Regions from separate parts of the Diaphorobacter nitroreducens genome, predicted to be linked through region 1. Evidence: predicted binding sites of a transcription regulator. Region 1 holds the regulator's gene; each other region holds the start of a gene.
What was found. The regulator HrcA, encoded in region 1, represses chaperone genes, less so after heat shock. The targets are predictions, from matches to a motif close to TTAGCACTCNNNNNNNNNGAGTGCTAA.
Positions count from the first base shown of each region.

Region 2: BA022_RS11600 (co-chaperone GroES) is a predicted target of HrcA. The motif match lies at 2,332-2,358, and genes of this name have one in related genera.
Region 3: rpoH (RNA polymerase sigma factor RpoH) is a predicted target of HrcA. The motif match lies at 1,767-1,793, and genes of this name have one in related genera.

Region 1 covers NZ_CP016278.1:2,301,748-2,308,073, forward strand. Annotated here, with positions in the region: gene BA022_RS10780 (hypothetical protein) at 1-543, opposite strand, end outside; gene BA022_RS10785 (YdeI/OmpD-associated family protein) at 805-1,428, opposite strand; gene BA022_RS10790 (LysR family transcriptional regulator) at 1,558-2,490, opposite strand; gene BA022_RS10795 (Rid family hydrolase) at 2,602-2,994, shown strand; tRNA gene BA022_RS10800 (tRNA-Ile) at 3,271-3,347, opposite strand; gene hrcA (heat-inducible transcriptional repressor HrcA) at 3,399-4,403, opposite strand; gene BA022_RS10810 (NAD kinase) at 4,432-5,328, shown strand; gene recN (DNA repair protein RecN) at 5,331-6,326, shown strand, end outside.
Region 2 covers NZ_CP016278.1:2,461,699-2,468,024, reverse strand. Annotated here, with positions in the region: gene groL (chaperonin GroEL) at 225-1,865, opposite strand; gene BA022_RS11600 (co-chaperone GroES) at 1,956-2,246, opposite strand; gene BA022_RS11595 (bifunctional nicotinamide-nucleotide adenylyltransferase/Nudix hydroxylase) at 2,457-3,491, opposite strand; gene BA022_RS11590 (cysteine hydrolase family protein) at 3,547-4,404, opposite strand; gene BA022_RS11585 (DUF1328 domain-containing protein) at 4,471-4,656, opposite strand; gene metK (methionine adenosyltransferase) at 5,440-6,326, opposite strand, start outside.
Region 3 covers NZ_CP016278.1:3,957,245-3,963,570, forward strand. Annotated here, with positions in the region: gene BA022_RS18490 (Bug family tripartite tricarboxylate transporter substrate binding protein) at 1-673, opposite strand, end outside; gene rpoH (RNA polymerase sigma factor RpoH) at 800-1,735, opposite strand; gene cutA (divalent-cation tolerance protein CutA) at 1,925-2,287, shown strand; gene ftsY (signal recognition particle-docking protein FtsY) at 2,339-3,487, opposite strand; gene BA022_RS18510 (M16 family metallopeptidase) at 3,517-4,971, shown strand; gene BA022_RS18515 (M16 family metallopeptidase) at 4,987-6,326, shown strand, end outside.

The DNA.
Region 1 (6,326 bases):
CTCTTCCGGCGGAGGCAGCACCGCCGGCATGCCCAGGCTTGCAATCCACAGCTCGCGGCACCAGCCCTTGGTGTGGTACAGGTGGTGGTCCTCGTCTTTCTCCACGCGCTCGTGGGCATCTTTCAGGGCGCGACCGACATCCCCGGTCGCCACCTCCGCCACCTTGCCCAGCAGCTCCCAGTTGGCGTGGTCCTTGGTCTCGGCATGCACCACGCATTCGCAGGCGACCAACTGGGCCTGCGCAGGATTGCCGGCCTGCCGGGCCAACTCGATCGCCTTGACCAGCGAATCGCCGATGTGCTTGACCACCAGGCGCGAAGGCACCACCTCGTCGGGGTCGATTCCCAGGTTTTCGCAGGTTGTGCGTACCACGTTTTGGTGCGATAGCGTCTCGTCGAGGTAGCCCTCCCATTCCTTCTTGAGGTCTTCATTGGTCGCGCAGTCGATCGCCGCACGGTACACCTGCTCACCACCCAGCTCGGTTTCCATCATCTGCAACAGCAGATCCTTGAGTTGGGCTTCGTCATAACGTGGCTTGGGCATGGGTCTTCTCCAGGTTGTGGGGTTGGAATGCAAGAGAAGCCCATGGTGTGAGGCGGACCGGTTCCGCGCCGTAGGCAACGGCCTATTTGCGCGTAATGCAATTTCCGAACAAAGCAGGCGCGCAGCCGACCGCTGTCACGTTGATCGCAGACGAAAAGACAAAACCCCGCTATCAACGCGATAGCGGGGTGTGACATTGGGGTCAGGTAGTGCTTGAAGGACTGGAGCCGACAGCAAGCCGGCGCGCCATGCGCGTGGCATTCACTGTCCGGCGCGAGAACGAGCTTTGAAAAGGTGGATGGTTTCGCCGCGTGCGAGCATATCAACCAACTGGGCGATTCGTCTGGCGCGCGTTTCTGCTTTCACGGCTGTCTGGATACGCCACAGTACCGCGTAACGATTGGCCGCATTGATCGTTGCAAAGAAGGCTTTGGCCTTTGGATCGATTTCCAACGCGGCCAACAGATCCTCGGGTACGGTAGACGTACGAGCGCTGTCGTAAGCCCGTGCCCAGCGCCCATCGGCCTTGGCCGCTTCGATCTGGGCGTAGCCAGGCGCCTGCATGCGGCCCGCCACTATGAGTGCCTCGACCTTGTCGATGTTGACTTTCGACCAGATGCTGCGCGCGCGCCGCGGCGTGAAACGCTGGAGGTAGTGCTGATCGTCGAGAGCTTTTTTCTGACCGTCGATCCAGCCCCAACAGAGTGCGATTTCCACCGCCTGGGGGTAGGAAACGCTGGGTTCTTGAGCGCCCTTTTTCGCGATCTTGAGCCAGAGGCCGCCCGAAGCGGCATGGTTCTTCCTCAACCATGCATCGAAACCCTTGGCGCTCTTGAACGAGGCCGGGGCAGATTCAAGTTGAATGCTGGATCTGGCGACAGTCATCGATCAGAGTGTGCCCCAAGAGCGCCGCTTGTCGTTATGGCCAGAGAAGCTGTGAGCTGCAGGCCGTGCCGCCGCACCCGTTGGCTGCCAGGTGGCGCAATCCCCTGGCGCAGTCCAACGCCCCTCCTCTCAGCGCCGACGCGGATACGCCCCGGACAGCGGAGCATGCGTCTTCATCAGTTCAACCATCCAATCCATGAACACCCGCAGCCGAGCGCCCACATGACGGTTGGGAGGAAACGCGATATACAGCGGCATCGGCGCAATGGACCAGTCCTCAAACAGCGGCGCCAGTTCACCCCGCGCCAGATGAGGCGCTGCCATGTACTGAGGCAACCAGAGCGCTCCCAGACCGGCAACGCCTGCCGCCAGGTAGGCATTGCCATCGTCGGTGGCAATCGCGTAACGGCCCATCACGCGCACTTGTTCGTCACCGCGGTGCAATACGCAGGATAAGACGCGTCCGGTGCTTGATCCCAGAAAACCCACGATGTGGTGCGGTGCGGCCTCCAGGTTCTTGGGGTGCAAGGGCATTCCGGCATTCGCCAAGTATGTAGGTGCCGCATACAGCCCCATGGAAAGATCGCCTACATGCCTTGCCACAAGCGAGGCGTCGCCCGGCTCACCTCCCCGCACCACGCAATCGACGTTTTCATCGATCAGATCGACCACTCGGTCACTTACACCCATGTGCAGCTGGATGTCCGGATAGCGCGCATGGAATGCAGCAAAAGCCGGAACAAGGACCATGCGTGCCAGAGGGCTGGGCACGTCCACCCGCAGGCGGCCTTGAGGCGCGCTTGAGGCACTGGTCAGACTGGTCTCCGCATCATCCAGGTCACCCAACAGACGCACGACACGCTCGTAATAGGCGGCACCTTCGGCTGTCACGTTCACTTTGCGGGTGGTGCGGTTCAAAAGCCTGACCCGTAAACGCGCTTCCAACTGCTGCACAAGCTGAGTTACCGTAGTTTTGCTCATGTGCAGCGTTTGAGCGGCCTGGGTAAAGCTGCGTGTCTCTACCACGCGAGCAAAGGCCACCATAGCGTCGAAACGATCCATAGAGGTCAGGAGATTGTCCAGATTCTGCAAACAGTCTTGATGATACTTTCCTGTTTATCCAAACAGATACAGTGCCTACAGTGGGTTCTTTTATCCAATGAAAGATGTCCCATGCCTCCACGCGACGTTGTCTTCCCGCCAGGCCGCCAAGCTCTTTACGAGAAGAACCGCTACTCACCAGCGATCCGGTCCAACGGCTTTCTATTCGTCTCGGGCCAAGTGGGCAGCCGTGCAGATGGCACGCCAGAGCCCGATCTGGCATCTCAAGTCCGCCTCGCCTTCACTCACCTGAACGCTGTGCTGGAGGCAGCCGGGTGCAGCTTTGACGACGTAGTCGACGTGACGGTGTTCGTAGTGGATCCCGAGAAGAATTTCGAGCGCATTTGGCAGATCGTGCCGGACTATTGGGGCAATGCCCCCTATCCCACGCTGACCGGTATCGGCGTAACCTGGCTTTACGGCTTCCAGTTCGAAATCAAGGTAATCGCGAAGCTTCCAAGCTAAACACTGAGTCCTTGGGGAAAGGCTTTGCCCTTGGAGTCTTTGCGATCCAGGCCAGAGAGTCGGTCGTCGCGGTACTTGGCGATCAGTTCCGGTGTCAGCGCAGCCAGCGAATACTCGCCGGCATCGAGCTTCGGGGAAAAGTCCAGCGACTAGAGGTCGATCGACAGCGATGGGTGAACTGACGGCCAGCCACTCAAAACCATTGACTGATGGCTACATGAACCCCCAAAGAAAAAATCCCGCTACCAGATTGATAGCAGGATTTTTTTATCTACTTGGTAGGGCGTGTTGGACTTGAACCAACGACCAAAGGATTATGAGTCCTCTGCTCTAACCAACTGAGCTAACGCCCCAGGGTGCACTGCCCTGCCTCGTAGGCGGCGCAGCGGCGCGTATTGTAGGGGCTACTTCCGGTGGCTCAGGGCGTTGGAGACCAGCTTGGAGGTGATGTCCACGATCTGGATCATGCGGTCATAGGGCATGCGCGTGGGGCCGATCACGCCCAGGGTGCCCACCACCTGACCGTCGACCTCATAGGGTGCACTCACCACGGACAGCTCTTCAAATGGCACCACCTGGCTCTCTCCGCCAATGAAGATGCGCACCCCTTCTGCCCGGCTGGAAATGTCCAGCAGGCGCAGGATCTGCGTCTTTTGCTCGAACAGGTCGAACGCACGGCGCAAGTGGCTCATGTCGCTGGAAAAATCGCTCACGGACAGCAGGTTGCGCTCGCCCGAGAACACCACCTCGTCCTGCGACCCGGACATGGCCTCCGAGCCCACGCTCACCGCGGCCTGCATCAGCGCCGCGATTTCTCCGCGCAGCTTGTCCACCTCCAGCTTCAGGCGCTCGCGCACCTGCTCCATGGTGAGGCCCGCGTAGTTGGCGTTGAGGAAGTTGGCGGCCTCCACCAGTTGCGACTGGGAGTAATCGACCTCGGTAAAGATCACGCGGTTCTGCACATCACCGTCGGGCGAGACGATGATCACCAAAAAGCGCTTCTCGGACAGCCGCAGGAATTCGATGTGGCGAAACACCGAGGCGCGCCGCGGCGCCATCACCACCCCCACGAACTGCGACAGGCTCGACAACAGGTGGGCGGCGTTGGCGATCACCTTCTGCGGCTGCTCGGGCATGAGCTGGACTGTCGGCAACTGCTCCTGCTGCACGGTGAGCATGGTGTCGACGAACAGGCGATAGCCCTTGGCGGTGGGCACGCGGCCCGCGGAGGTGTGGGGGCTGGCAATAAGCCCCAGGTCCTCCAGGTCTGCCATCACATTGCGTATGGTGGCGGGCGACAATTCAAGCCCTGATGCCCGCGACAAGGTTCTGGAGCCGACTGGCTGCCCCTCGGCTATGTAGCGTTCCACCAAGGCCTTGAGTAACAACTTGGAGCGGTCATCAAGCATTGAATCATTTTAATGATGTAATTTCTGCATGAAGCCCATCTTCCGCCGCGTTGCAGTCATAGGCAAATACCCGGGGCCTGGCGCCGTTTCAGCGTCCGACAGCGCACGGCAGATCATTGAGAGCATTGCCCAGTTCGTCACCCAGCAGGACTGCGAGTTGACGCTGGAGGCCGAAACCGCCGCCCACACGGGCCTCACGCAATACCACACGCTGGATGTGGAGGGGATCGGCCGGCAATGCGACCTGTGCCTGGTCGTAGGCGGCGACGGCACCATGCTGGGCGTGGGCCGGCGGCTGGCCGGCTACGGCACGCCGCTGGTGGGCATCAACCAGGGGCGGCTGGGCTTCATTACCGACATTCCGCTGGAGGGCTACCAGGACGCGCTCACGCCCATCCTGCACGGAGACTACGAAGAAGACGTGCGCCCGTTGATGCAGGCTTGCGTGATGCGCGGTGGCGAGTGCGTGTTCGAGGCGCTGGCCCTCAACGACGTCGTGGTCAACCGCGGCTCCACCTCCGGCATGGTGGAGCTGCGCGTGGAGGTGGACGGCGTATTCGTTTCCAACCAGCGCGCCGACGGCCTGATCGTCGCGTCGCCCACCGGCTCCACGGCGTATGCCCTGTCTGCGGGCGGCCCGATGCTGCACCCATCGATCCCCGGCTGGGTGCTGGTGCCGATCGCGCCGCACACCCTGTCCAACCGGCCGATCGTGCTTTCCGACGCGACTGAAGTGGCCATTGAGGTGGCGGGCGGGCGCGACATCAGCGCCAACTTCGACATGCAGTCGCTCGCATCGCTGCAACATGGCGACCGCATACTGGTGCGCCGTTCCGCGCACCGGGTGTGCTTTCTGCACCCGCGCGGCTGGAGTTACTTTGCCACCTTGCGCAAGAAGCTAGGCTGGTACGAGGGAGGTTCCTGACCATGGCCCTGAGGCGGATCGCCCTGAGCGATTTCGTGATCGTGCGATCGCTCGAGCTGGACCTGCATGCCGGCTTCACCGTGCTCACCGGTGAAACCGGAGCCGGCAAGTCGATCCTGATCGACGCGTTGCAACTGGTGCTGGGCGCGCGTGCCGACTCCGGTGTGATCCGCGAAGGCGCGCAGCGCACCGACGTCTGCGCCGAATTCGACGGTGGCACCATCGCGCTGGCAGCCTGGCTGGACGAGGCGGGCTTTCCGCGCGACGACACGCTGCTGCTGCGCCGCACCGTCGATGTGCAGGGCAAGAGCCGCGCCTGGATCAACGGCATCCCCGCCACGGCAGCGCAGATGCGTGCCGTGGGCGAGCATCTGCTGGACATTCATGGGCAGCACGCCTGGCAGAGCCTGACGCGGCCCGACGCCGTGCGCGGCCTGCTGGACGCCTATGCCGGCGCGCAGGTGCAACCCTTGGCCGCGCTGTGGACGAGTTGGCGCGACGCGCAGCAGGCGCTGACCCACGCCCGCGCTGCCCAGGACACGCTGCAACAGGAACGCGAGCGCCTGCAGTGGCAGATCGGCGAAGTGGACAAGCTGGCGCCGCGGGATGGCGAATGGGAGGAACTCAATGCCGAGCATGCGCGACTATCCAACGCCCAGTCGCTGCTGGACAACGCCCAGGCCGCCCTGAGTGTGCTGGAGGACGAAGACGCAGGCGGCGCGCTGCGGGCCCTGGCGCAGGCACAGCACCTGCTGCAGGACTACGAGCATGTGGACCCGTCGTTTCGCACCATGAATGAGGTGCTGACCTCCTGCATCGCCCAGGCGGGCGATGTGGCGCACTCTCTGCAAAGCTACCTGCGCCACGCCGAGCCCGACCCGGATCGGCTGCAGCAGCTGGACGCCCGTGTATCGCAGTGGATGCAGCTCGCGCGCCGCTACAAGCGCACCCCACCCGAACTACCCGCGCTGCTGCAAGACTGGAAGGACACGCTGCAC
Region 2 (6,326 bases), 160 kb from region 1:
GTGAACCGCTAGCAATGAATTACTAATATTTACATATAAATACAATTATGCGAGGAGCGCAAAGCTTGCTTTTGCGTAGGGGTATTGGGGAAAGGCGGGCCAGATCCGCGCGCGGTGCGCCGCGGAAGGTCGCCCGCCACACACGCAGGCGAAAAAAACCCGCAAGCACTGCTTGCGGGTTGGGTGCTGCCTGCGCCTTCAGGGCGCAGACAGGGTTCTGGCAATTACATGCCCATGTCACCCATGCCGCCCATGCCGCCGGGCATGGCGGGGGCTGCGGACTCGTCCTTCGGCGCCTCGGCCACCATGGCTTCGGTCGTCAGCAGCAGCGAGGCCACGGAAGCGGCGTTCTGCAGGGCCGTGCGGGTCACCTTGGTGGGGTCCAGGATGCCCATTTCCAGCATGTCGCCGTAGGTGTCGTTGGCTGCGTTGAAGCCGTAGTTGCCCTTGCCGTTCAGCACTTCGTTCACGACCACCGACGGTTCGCCACCGGCGTTGGCCACGATCTCGCGCAGGGGGGCTTCGACAGCCTTCAGCACCAGCTTGATGCCGGCGTCCTGCTCAGGGTTGCCGGTGGACAGGTTGCCCACGGCCTGCTTGGCGCGCAGCAGTGCCACGCCACCGCCGGCCACGATGCCTTCTTCCACGGCAGCGCGGGTGGCGTGCAGGGCGTCTTCCACGCGGGCCTTCTTTTCCTTCATCTCGACTTCGGTGGCAGCGCCCACCTTGATCACGGCCACGCCGCCGGCCAGCTTGGCCACGCGCTCTTGCAGCTTCTCACGGTCGTAGTCGCTGGTGGCTTCCTCGATCTGGATGCGGATCTGCTTCACGCGGGCTTCGATGTCGGCAGCGGCACCAGCACCGTCGATGATGGTGGTGTTTTCCTTGCCCACTTCGATGCGCTTGGCCTGGCCCAGGTCGGCCAGCGTCACCTTCTCCAGCGTCAGGCCCACTTCCTCGGCGATCACCTTGCCGCCCGTCAGGATGGCGATGTCTTCCAGCATGGCCTTGCGGCGGTCGCCGAAGCCAGGCGCCTTCACGGCCACGACCTTCAGGATGCCGCGGATGGTGTTCACCACCAGCGTGGCCAGGGCTTCGCCTTCAACCTCCTCGGCGATGATCAGTAGCGGACGGCTGGCCTTGGCGACTTGCTCCAGCGTGGGCAGCAGATCGCGGATGTTGCTGATCTTCTTGTCGAACAGCAGCACGAAGGGGTTGTCCAGGATCGCGGACTGCTTCTCGGGGTTGTTGATGAAGTAGGGCGACAGGTAGCCGCGGTCGAACTGCATGCCTTCCACGACGTCCAGCTCGTTTTCCAGCGACTTGCCGTCTTCCACGGTGATCACGCCTTCCTTGCCCACCTTATCCATGGCGTCGGCAATGATCTTGCCCACGGACTCGTCGGAGTTGGCGGAGATCGAACCCACCTGGGCGATTTCCTTGGAGGTGGTCGTGGCCTTGGAGGCCTTCTTCAGCTCTTCCACCAGGGCCACCACGGCCTTGTCGATGCCGCGCTTGAGGTCCATGGGGTTCAGGCCGGCGGCCACGTACTTGGAGCCTTCGCGCACGATGGCTTGGGCCAGCACGGTAGCGGTGGTGGTGCCGTCACCAGCGATGTCGTTGGTCTTGGAAGCCACTTCCTTCACGAGCTGCGCGCCCATGTTCTGCAGCTTGTCTTTCAGTTCGATTTCCTTGGCCACGGACACGCCGTCCTTGGTCACCGTGGGGGCGCCGAACGAGCGCTCCAGCACCACGTTGCGGCCCTTGGGGCCCAGGGTCACCTTGACCGCGTTGGCCAGGATGTTCACGCCTTCAACCATGCGAGCGCGGGCTTCGCCGCCGAACACTACGTCTTTTGCTGCCATTTTTGGCTCCTATAAATTTGAATCAAATGGGCTGCCAACGCTGATCTATCAAGCGCAGGCAGCTATGAAAAATGAGTTGACCAGAAGGGATTACTTCTCGACGACTGCGAACAGGTCGTCTTCCTTCATCACCAGCAACTCGTCGCCATTGACCTTCACGGTCTGGCCGCTGTACTTACCGAACAGCACGCGGTCGCCGACCTTCACGTTCAGGGCGATCAGCTCGCCCTTGTCGTTCTTCTTGCCAGGGCCAACGGCCAGCACTTCGCCTTGATCGGGCTTTTCCGCAGCGTTGTCGGGGATCACGATGCCCGAGGCGGTCGTGGTTTCGCTTTCGATACGCTTGACGATCACGCGATCGTGCAGGGGGCGAAGATTCATTGCATCTCTCCTGATAACAAAAAGGATTGCGACATCAAACAACGCGCCCGCAACGCGGGCGCAGGGAACTGACACAGCGGTGTTGTTAGCACTCATCTGTTTCGAGTGCTAATGATAGAGGCATTCGTGACAGTTTCAAGGCCGCAGTGTCGACAGGGCCTGCGATCAAGGTGCGGGAGTGCGGAGGGCAGCCGCACTTCCCCGTCCGCCTCAGTGGACTGTGAGGCGCAAGAAGTGGTCCAGCATGTGGAAGTGGTCTTCAAAGAACGCTTCTTCCATGCCCGCGAGCCGGTCGATGGCCACCCACTCGGCATGCGCCGCGTCGTCAGCCGCCTGCACCGGGGGCAGCGGAGCGTCCTGCAGGTCGAAGTAGTGCGCGTGGGTGATCGTGCGGCCGCGTTGGCTGCGGTCGGGGTGGTCGAACACCGTCACACTGCGCAGCGCCGCGCGCAGCGTGGCCTCGGGCAGGGCGCAATTCGTTTCCTCTGCCAGTTCACGCAGGCAGGACTGCCACAGCGTCTCGCGTTGTTCGATGAAGCCGCCGGGCACCGCCAGCAGGCCACGCCCTGGTGCGTGGGCGCGGCGGATGAGCAGCACGTGGTCCTGGCAGCGCAGTACCGCGTCCACGGTCACGAACACCGGCGGGTAGGGCGCCGTTGCCCAGGCGGCGCGGTAACCGCGCAGCATCTGCCATTCCTGCTGCAGTGTGGCGAAGTGCGGCGTGTGGGCGAACTGCTCCAACAGCGCTTGCGTGGCGGGCGGCAGCATGGGCGCCAGCGGCTGCAGCGCATGGGCCACGGTGGCGGGTGTGGCGCCGAAGTAGGCGTCGCGGATGGCAGTCGCGTCGATGCGGCCCTGGCGCTCCATGCGTATCAATTCCCAGCCCGGAAAGGCGCTGAGGTAGCTGCTCGTGGCGTCCTTGAAATGGCCGACCAGCCCCACGCGCGCCTGCGGCGGGCTGTGGCGCGCCACCGCGTTGCGCACGGCCTCCACCCACACCGCCTCGTTGTAGTAGTCGCGCACCGGCAGCACGGTGAGGCGCGTGCGGTCGCCCTCGGGCAGGGCACCGCGCAGCATGGCTTCGCGTTCGTGCCAGGTGAACGGGTTCTTGGGTGTGCGCGCCTGGAAGGCCGAGCCGACGATGACGATGACCTGCCGCGCCTGCACCAGCGCTTCGCGCAGCAGGGCGAGATGGCCGGTGTGGACGGGCTCGAAGCGGCCGATGAGGATGGCGGTGTCGTACATGCGGCGATTCGTGTGTTCTCAAAAAAGTGAGCTGCTCGCGCTTGATGGATAAGCGCTAGAGGCAAATTTCGCTTGAAGTCGCCAGCCGTGCACCCTGGGCGTGCATCGCTTCCAGGAAGGCCTCATGCTGCGCCTCGAAGCCGGCCACGGGGCTCATGCAATCGGTAAGCAGCACCAGACGCCGCGGGCTCCACCCGGGGTGCAGGCGGGCCAGGTGCTGGATGATGTGCTCGGTGGTGGCGCGCACGCAGTGGCTGCTGGCCTCGCCTGCGATGAGCAGCAGGTCTGCGCTGGCCAATTGGTCCAGCAGATGGGTGTTCAGGGCGGTGTGCGGGTCGGCCGCGTCGGGTACTTCGGCCTGCACGGCGCTGTAGTGCTCGGTCCAGGGACTCATGCCCTTGAAGACGGACTGTACGGCGCGCAGGCGATGCGCCTGCCAGTCCCTGCACGCGGCCAGCACGTCGGTATGCACGCCATGGCCCCAGCTGCCGATTTCGCAATGCACGGGCCAGACCATGAGGGTGTAACGGCCCTGGGTTTCCAACGTGTCCAGGTAGTCCAGTGTGCGCGCCAGCGCGGCAGGGTCACGCGGCGCAAACGCACCCGCGCGGACCTGCGCAGCGGTGATGGCGGTGAAGGGCGCCGCCGCGCCCCCGTCGCTGCGCTGCCAGTAGGCGGGGTGCGCCACGTCGTAGCGCTGGTGCGAGTCGAGGGTGACAGTGATGTGGTCGATACCTGCCCCCTGCGCGAGGATGAACGCTGCCAGGCGCTGCATGTCCGCATGCGCGCCCGGAACGGGCAGCGCCGGGGCAGTTACCGCGCCGCTATGGGGATCGCGCCAGTGCCACGCGGCGGGCAGATCGCAGAAGTCGTTCTGAGGATCAATGGCGAGCAGGTGGACGGTGCGTGTCATGGCGCGGATGCGAGCGTGCAGGGCCTGCAGTGTAGGCAACTGCGGGGCCGCATCCGGCCGGCACCGCTATTTGATGGCTTTGCGCGCGGCCCCGATACCCAGCAGCGCGAGCACCACGAACAGCACGGCCAATACCAGGAACACCACGAACAGCACCTTGGCGATGGCGGCCGAGCCAGCGGCCACGCCGGTGAACCCGAGCGCGCCGGCGATGAGCGAAATGATGGCGAAGATGATCGCGTACTTGAGCATGGGATAGGCCTCCTTGAGATGGGCCGCCGGCGGGTGCGGCGGCTGGGCATCAGAGTAGGGGCGCCGGCGCAGGCGCTCCGTCATCTGGCGAAACCGCAACGTGTAGGAGGGTGTTGACAGTGCTGCCGGTTATCGCAGCGCATGCTGCGCCGCGCCGCCGGCGATCGGCAGCAGCACGGCGCCCGTGCGTTCTGTGGCGGCCATCAGCAGATCCCATCCCAGCATGATGGCAACCGTCCAGGCGCTGTACAGCCGCTGCAGCACAGGCGGCGTGCCCGCCAGCAGCAGGAACAGGTTGGCGTGAACAGCGCATTCTTAGGCAGCCTGGACGCGGGGTGCCGGGGGTGTATTGGAAAAAATGGCGTCTGCAAGGGCATACATGCGCGGCCTTGCCCAGGGCATCGCTGCGGCCCTGCAGCAGGCCGCCGCCCTTAGCGCCGAGAATCTCCCGGCGCAGCCGCCACGCGTTCGCGCAACGCGTTGTGGAAGTGGCGCTGGTCCTAAAAGCCCAGTTCCTGCGCCACCGTGGCCGGCGCACCTACTGCGGCCAGCAGCGCGCGCGGCGTTGATACGCGCGCCTGCACAGGCTTACAAGCCGGCCGCTTGGCGCCGCGCGGCGGCGTACTGGTATGAGTTCGCAACGCGGCGGGGTACGAACTCCGCCCCCAAGCTCAGTGATTGCCTGGACGCAGACGTGGGGTTCAAAGCCCCGCCGCTGCGCGCAGCGCCTGGGCTTTGTGCCGCCGCAAGGGTGCCGCACCCGCTGGCGCGGGTCGCCGTGCCTTACAGCCCGGCCGCTGCACGCAGCGCGGCAGCCTTGTCCGTCCTCTCCCAGGTGAACTCGGGTTCCTCGCGGCCAAAGTGGCCGTAGGCGGCGGTCTTCGCGTAGATGGGGCGCAGCAGGTCCAGCATCTGGATGATGCCCTTGGGGCGCAGGTCGAAGTGCTCCTGCACCAGCTGGGCGATCTGGTCGTCGGGGATTACGCCGGTGCCCTCGGTGTACACGGTGATATTCATCGGGCGCGCCACGCCGATGGCATAAGCCACCTGGATCTGGCACTGGCGCGCCAGGCCGGCGGCCACGATGTTCTTGGCCACGTAGCGCGCAGCATAGGCGGCGCTGCGGTCCACCTTCGTCGGATCCTTGCCGCTGAATGCGCCGCCGCCGTGCGGGCAGGCGCCGCCGTAGGTGTCCACGATGATCTTGCGGCCCGTCAGGCCGCAGTCGCCCTGCGGCCCGCCAATGACGAAGCGACCCGTGGGGTTGATCAGGTACTTGGTGTCCTGCAGCCATTCCTTGGGCAGCACCGGCTTGATGATCTCCTCGATGATGGCCTCGGTGAAGCTGGCCTTCATCTTGGTGGCCGTCTCGCTCTGGTCGGGGCTGTGCTGGGTGGAGAGCACCACGGTGTCGATGCTGTGGGGCTTGCCGTCCACGTAGCGCATGGTCACCTGGCTCTTGGCGTCCGGGCGCAGGAAGGGCAGGCGGCCGTCCTTGCGCAACTGGGCCTGGCGCTCGACCAGGCGGTGCGCGTAGTAGATGGGCGCGGGCATCAGCTCGGGCGTCTCGTCGCAGGCGTAGCCGAACATCAGGCCCTGGTCGCCCGCGCCGGTGTTCAGGTGGTCGTCGCTGGCGTGGTCCACGCCCTGGGCGATGTCGTTGGACTGCT
Region 3 (6,326 bases), 1.7 Mb from region 1:
GGGCCTGCGCGAGCGCGGGCGGCAGCAGCGCCATTTGCAACTGGCCACCGAGCATGGCGGTGGCCACCTGCGGGTAGCCGGGGTAGGGTACGTGCACCGGGGCGATGCCGGTGCGCGCCTTGAGCAGCTCGGTGCCCAGGTGGCCCACGGTGCCCACGCCGGGGGTGCCGTAGCTCCAGCGGTCGCCCCCGGTGCGCGCGGCCTGCAGGAAGGCGCGTGCGTCGGCGCCCGCGGGCACGTCGGGCTGGTTCACGGGAGCGGTCAGGACCAGGGGCGATACGCCGATCAGCGACAGCGGCGCGAAATCCTTCACGGGGTCGTAGGGCACGTGCGCGTTGAGCAGCTTGGCGATCGTCAGGTTGCCGTTGATAAACAGGCCGATGGTGTGGCCGTCCTGCGCCTTGGCGACCGCATCGGCGCCGATGTTGCCGCCCGCACCCACCTTGTTTTCCACGACCACGGGTTGGCCCAGGGCTTGGGACAGTGGCTCGGAGAAGGTGCGCGCCGTCAAGTCGGGCGAAGAACCCGGTGGGAAGCCCACGATGATGCGCAGGGGCTTGGCGGGCCAGCCGGGGGTGGCGGGCGCGGCATCCTTCTGGGCCATGGCGGCGCCGCAGGCCGAAGCCAGGGCCAGTGCCAGCAGGCCGCGGCGGGCGAGGGGGTGGGGGAACATGGGTGGCGATCTCCAGTCTGGGCCGGGCAGCGAAGTGCGGCCCCGCCGGCAAAGAAAAAGGCGCGTAGCCGGTGAGGGCCGCGCGCCTGGATTATCTGCCCGCGATCCGGGCTGCTGGGCGAAGGCTCAGGCGTACTCGGCCAGCGCCTTCTTCATCTTTTTCATGGCGGCCACCTCGATCTGGCGGATGCGCTCCGCGCTCACGCCGTACTCGGCCGCCAACTCGTGCAGTGTCATGCCGCCCGAGCCATCGTCGTTCACCTGCAGCCAGCGCTGCTCCACGATGCGGCGGCTGCGTGCGTCCAGGCTGTCCAGGGCGGTGGCAATACCGTCCGTGGCCAGCGCGTCACGCTGGCGCGACTCGATCATGGCGGTGGGCTCATGGCCCGCGTCGGCGAGGTAGGCGATGGGGCCAAAGGCCTGCTCGCCGTCGTCGCTGGGAGCGGGGTCCAGCAGCACGTCGCCACCGGACAGGCGGGTTTCCATCTCGATGACTTCCTCGCGCTTCACGTTGAGCTGCTCGGCCACCAGGTCGATCTCGTGGTCGGATAAGGTCTCGCGGTGCGTGTCGGCGTCCAGCGCGTCGGCCTTGAAGCCCTGCTTCATGGAGCGCAGGTTGAAGAACAGCTTGCGCTGCGCCTTGGTCGTTGCCACCTTGACCATGCGCCAGTTCTTCAGGATGTACTCGTGGATCTCGGCCTTGATCCAATGCATGGCGTAGCTCACCAGGCGAACGCCCTGGTCAGGGTCAAAGCGCTTGACGGCCTTCATCAGGCCCACGTTGCCTTCCTGGATGAGGTCGCCATGCGGCAGGCCGTAACCCAGGTACTGGCGCGAGATGGACACGACCAGGCGCAGGTGCGACAGCACCAGGCGGCCGGCAGCCTCGACATTGTTGTCATCCTTGAGCTGGCGCGCGTAGCGCTGCTCCTCCTCCTGCGTGAGCAGGGGAAGGCGGTTGACGGCGGAGATATAGGCGTCCAGGTTGCCCAGCGGGGGAACCAGCGCCCACGGGTTCGCGGGCGCGAGGGTCGTCACGGAGGTTGCAGTCTGGAGTGCCATATCGGTAGTCCTTTCTTCCATGCAAATCATATTAGCACTCCATTGGATAGAGTGCTAAAGGCATAGTTCCCCTACGGATGTAGGAAATAACCACCAAGAGGCGCAACGACGGCCTTAGAACGCAGGTGGGGCTGCTTCGCCGCGCGTCAAGGTCCGTTATGCAGTTACGCCTTGTGCCAGACTTCGATCATGACATCTTCCCCAGACGCACAGATCGCCGTTGTGACCACCACCGTGGGCGGCGACGCCGCCGCACACCGACTGGCCAGCGGCGCTGTCCAGGCGCGCCTGGCCGCCTGCGTGCAGGTGGAGGCCATCACCTCGCACTATGTCTGGCAGGGGGTGCAGCAGGCGGAAGCAGAGTGGCGGCTGGTGTGCAAGACGCTGTTGTCTGCCGCGCCCGCCTTGCGGGACTGGCTACGTGCCCAGCACCCCTACGAAGTGCCGCAACTGCTCACCCACGCCGTGCAGGCAGAGCAGGACTATGTGCTGTGGGTGGCGCAGCAGGTGGACCCGGCCTCGATAACCGGGCCTGGTCAAGCGCCGCGTTGAAGCCAATGGCTGGCGGATGCCGCCTGCATCCGCCCACAGAGGGTAACTATCTCAGGTCAGCAGGGCCTGGGCGAATTCGCGTGCGCTGAAGGTCTCCAGGTCTTCCACCTTCTCGCCCACGCCAATGAAGTACACGGGCACGGGCCGCTCCTGCGCGATGGCGGCCAGCACGCCGCCCTTGGCCGTGCCGTCCAGTTTGGTGACGATCAGGCCGGTGAGTTGAAGCGCGTCGTCGAACGCGCGCACCTGCGCCAGGGCGTTCTGGCCGGTGTTGCCGTCGATCACCAGTAGCACCTCGTGCGGGGCGCTGGCATCGGCCTTGGTGACCACGCGGCGGATCTTCTTCAGCTCTTCCATCAGGTGCAGCTGCGTAGGCAGGCGGCCGGCAGTGTCCACCAGCACCACATCTTTGCCGCGCGCGCGGCCGGCGGTAACGGCGTCAAAGCTCACGGCGGCAGGGTCGCCCCCTTCCTGGCTGACGATCTCCACCGTGTTGCGCGTGGCCCAGACACCCAACTGCTCGCGCGCCGCGGCGCGGAAGGTATCGGCGGCGGCCAGCAGCACGCTCTCGCCATGGTCGGCCAGGTGCTTGGTGAGCTTGCCGATGGAGGTGGTCTTGCCCGCGCCGTTCACGCCGGCCACCATGATCACGGTGGGTGTGTGCTCGCCGATCACCAGGGGCTTTTCCAGCGGCCGCAGCAGGTCGGCCAGCGCATCGGCCAGCAGTCCCTTTACGGCAGCAGGCTCGGTGGTCTTGGTTTCTTTCACGCGGCGCTTGAGGTCCTCCAGCAGGTGCTGCGTGGCTTTCACCCCGGTGTCGGCCATGAGCAGGGCTTCCTCCAGCTCGTCGTACAGCGCGTCGTTGATCTGCGTGCCCGTGAAGACGGTCGCGATGCTGCTGCCGGTCTTGCGCAGGCCGGATTTCAGCCGGTCCATCCAGCCCTGGCGTGCGCCCTCGGGCTTCGGGGTGGGCTCGGGGACGGCAAGGGGCGCGTCGATGGCTGCGGGGGCGCCGGCCGAAGGGGCAGCCGGCTCCGCCACGCTGGTGGCGCCTGCGCCAAAGGGCTTGCGCAGCCAGCCGAATGCGCCGCCGCTGGCGGGGGCGTCGGCTGCGGGCGGCGCCGCAGGGCTGGCCACGTCCTCGGGTGCAAGGGCGGGTTCGGTGGGGGCGGGCGGTTTCTTCTTGAAAAAACTGAACATTGGCGGGTTCTTAGAATCGCAGCCATTCTATGAAACGCGCTATCACCCTTGTGGGCCTGCTGGCCTGTCTGCACGCCTGGGCGCAAAACCCGGCGCATGAGTCCCCACCTGCTGCGTCTGCCGCGGCGGCGCACGCCCAGGCCACCTCGGCCAGCGGTGCGCAGCAATTCACCCTGAAGAACGGCATGCAGCTCATCGTGCAGCCCGACCGGCGCGCGCCCACGGCGGTGCACATGGTCTGGCTGCGCGTAGGCGCCATGGACGAGGTGGACGGCACCTCGGGCGTGGCGCATGTGCTGGAGCACATGATGTTCAAGGGCTCGAAGGCCGTGCCGCCGGGCGAGTTCTCGCGCCGCGTGGCGGCGCTGGGCGGGCAGGAGAACGCCTTCACCAGCCGCGACTACACCGGCTATTACCAGCAGATACCGGCCGACCGGCTGGCCGACGTGATGCGGCTGGAATCCGACCGCTTCGCCCACAACCAGTGGCCCGACGCCGAGTTCACCAAGGAGATCGAGGTCGTCAAGGAAGAGCGCCGCATGCGCACCGAGGACCAGCCGCGCGCCGCGCTCATCGAGCAGCTGTTCGCCTCCACCTTCATCGCTTCGCCCTACCGTCGCCCGGTGGTGGGCTGGATGAGCGACCTGGACTCCATGACCCCCGACGACGTGCGCCGCTTTCACCGCGACTGGTACGTGCCCGGCAATGCCGCCGTGGTGGTGGCGGGCGACGTGGACCCGGCGCAGGTGCTGGCCCTGGCGGAGAAGACCTACGGCACCATTCCCGCACGTGCCCTGCCGGCGCGCAAGCCGCGCACCGAGCCGGCGCAGCAGGGCCTACGCCGCATCGCCTTCAAGGCGCCGGCCGAGCAGGCCTACGTGGCGCTGGCCTTCCGCGTGCCGGGTGTCACGCGCCTGGACGACATGACCGATGCCGACCGTGACGGCCTGGCGCTGCTGGTGCTGTCGGCCGTGCTCAGCGGCTACGACGGCGCGCGGCTGGAGCGAGCCCTCACGCAGGGTGCGGACCGTGTGGCCGACGGCGCGGACAGCCAGGCGTCCATCCTCGGGCGCGGACCGGCGCTGTTTCTCATGACCGGCGTGCCCGCCGCGGGCAAGACCTCGGCCCAGGTCGAGGAGGCGCTGCGCGCCGAGGTGGCCCGCGTGGCGCGCGAGGGCGTGAGCGAGGCCGAGCTCTCGCGCGTGAAAACGCAGTGGGCGGCCTCCACCATCTACGCGCGCGATTCGCTTTACAGCCAGGCCAGCGATCTGGGCAGCAACTGGGTGCAGGGCCTGCCGCTGGACGCGGACGAACGCATGCTCAAGCTGCTGCGCGCGGTCACGCCGCAGCAGGTGCAATCCGTGGCGGCGCGTTACTTCGGCGACGATCAGCTCACCGTTGCCACGCTGCTGCCCCAGCCCGTGGCGGCCGGTGCCAAGCGCGCCGCCCCAGCACCCGACGCTGCCGGTGGCCGCGTGCATTGAGCCAAGGTGTCATCGATGTACAGAACTATTAAAACGATAGCTGCTCGCGCTTTGTTGATAAGCGCTGGAGCCATTTTTTATACCCAATCCGCCTGGGCGCTCCTGCCCATCCAGCACTGGACCGAGCCCAGCGGCGCACGCGTGTGGCTGGTGGAAAGCCCGGCCATTCCGATGGTGGACGTGCAGGTGGACTTCGATGCCGGCGCGCGCCGCGACCCTGCGGCCCAGGCGGGCCTGGCCGCGGCGGCCGCGCTCATGAGCTCCAAAGGCGTGACCGCGGGCGGGCCGAACGAGCCCCCGATGGACGAGAACGACCTGGGCGAGGCCTGGGCAGACCTGGGCGCCAGCTTCGAGGCGGGCGCCGAGCGCGACGGCCTGGCGTTCTCGCTGCGCTCGCTGACCGAGCCCGATCTGCTGGACCGTGCCGCGCGCCTGGCCGCGCGTCAACTGGGCCAGCCCAGCTATGCACCGGACGTGTGGCAGCGCGAGCGGGCCCGTTGGAGCGCCGCCATCAAGGAGGCCGACACACGCCCCGGCACGGTCGCCGGCAAGGCCTTCAACGCCGCGGTGTTCGGCAGCCACCCCTACGGCCAGCGCGCCACGGCCGAGACACTGAACAACATCCAGCCGGCCGATCTGCAGGCTTTCCATGCCCAGTACCTGCAGGCCTGCCGTGCGCGGGTGAGCATCGTGGGAGCCCTCACGCGTTCCCAGGCGCAGACGTTGGTGCAGACGCTGCTGTCGCGCCTGCCTGCGCCCCAGGCCGGGGCCTGCGCGCCGTTGCCAGCCGTGGCCGAGGTGCAGCCGCTGGCACGCGCCGTGCAGGAGGATGTGCCCTTCGCTTCGGCCCAAGCCCACGTGCTCATCGGCCAGCCGGGCTTCGTGCGCCGGGATCCGGACTTCCTCGCGCTGCTGGTGGGCAACCACATCCTGGGCGGCGGTGGGTTCACCTCGCGCCTGACCAATGAGGTGCGCGAGAAGCGCGGCCTGTCCTACAGCGTGGGCAGCAGCTTCTCGCCTGGCTTGAACGCCGGGGCCTTCGTCGTCGGCCTGCAGACCCGGCCCGACCAGGCCGCCCAGGCCGTGCAGGTCACGCGCGACGTGCTCGCGCGCTTCGTGGCCGAAGGACCCACCGAGGCCGAACTGCGCGCCGCCAAGGACAACCTCGTCGGCGGCTTTGCGCTGCGCATCGACAGCAACCGCAAGCTGCTGGCCAACGTGGTCAACATCGCCTGGAACGACCTGCCGCTGGACTACCTGGAGCACTGGACCGACCGCGTGGAGGCCCTCACCGTGGCCGACATCCGCGCCGCCCTGCAGCGCAAGCTGCAGCCCGAGCGCATGGTGACCGTCAC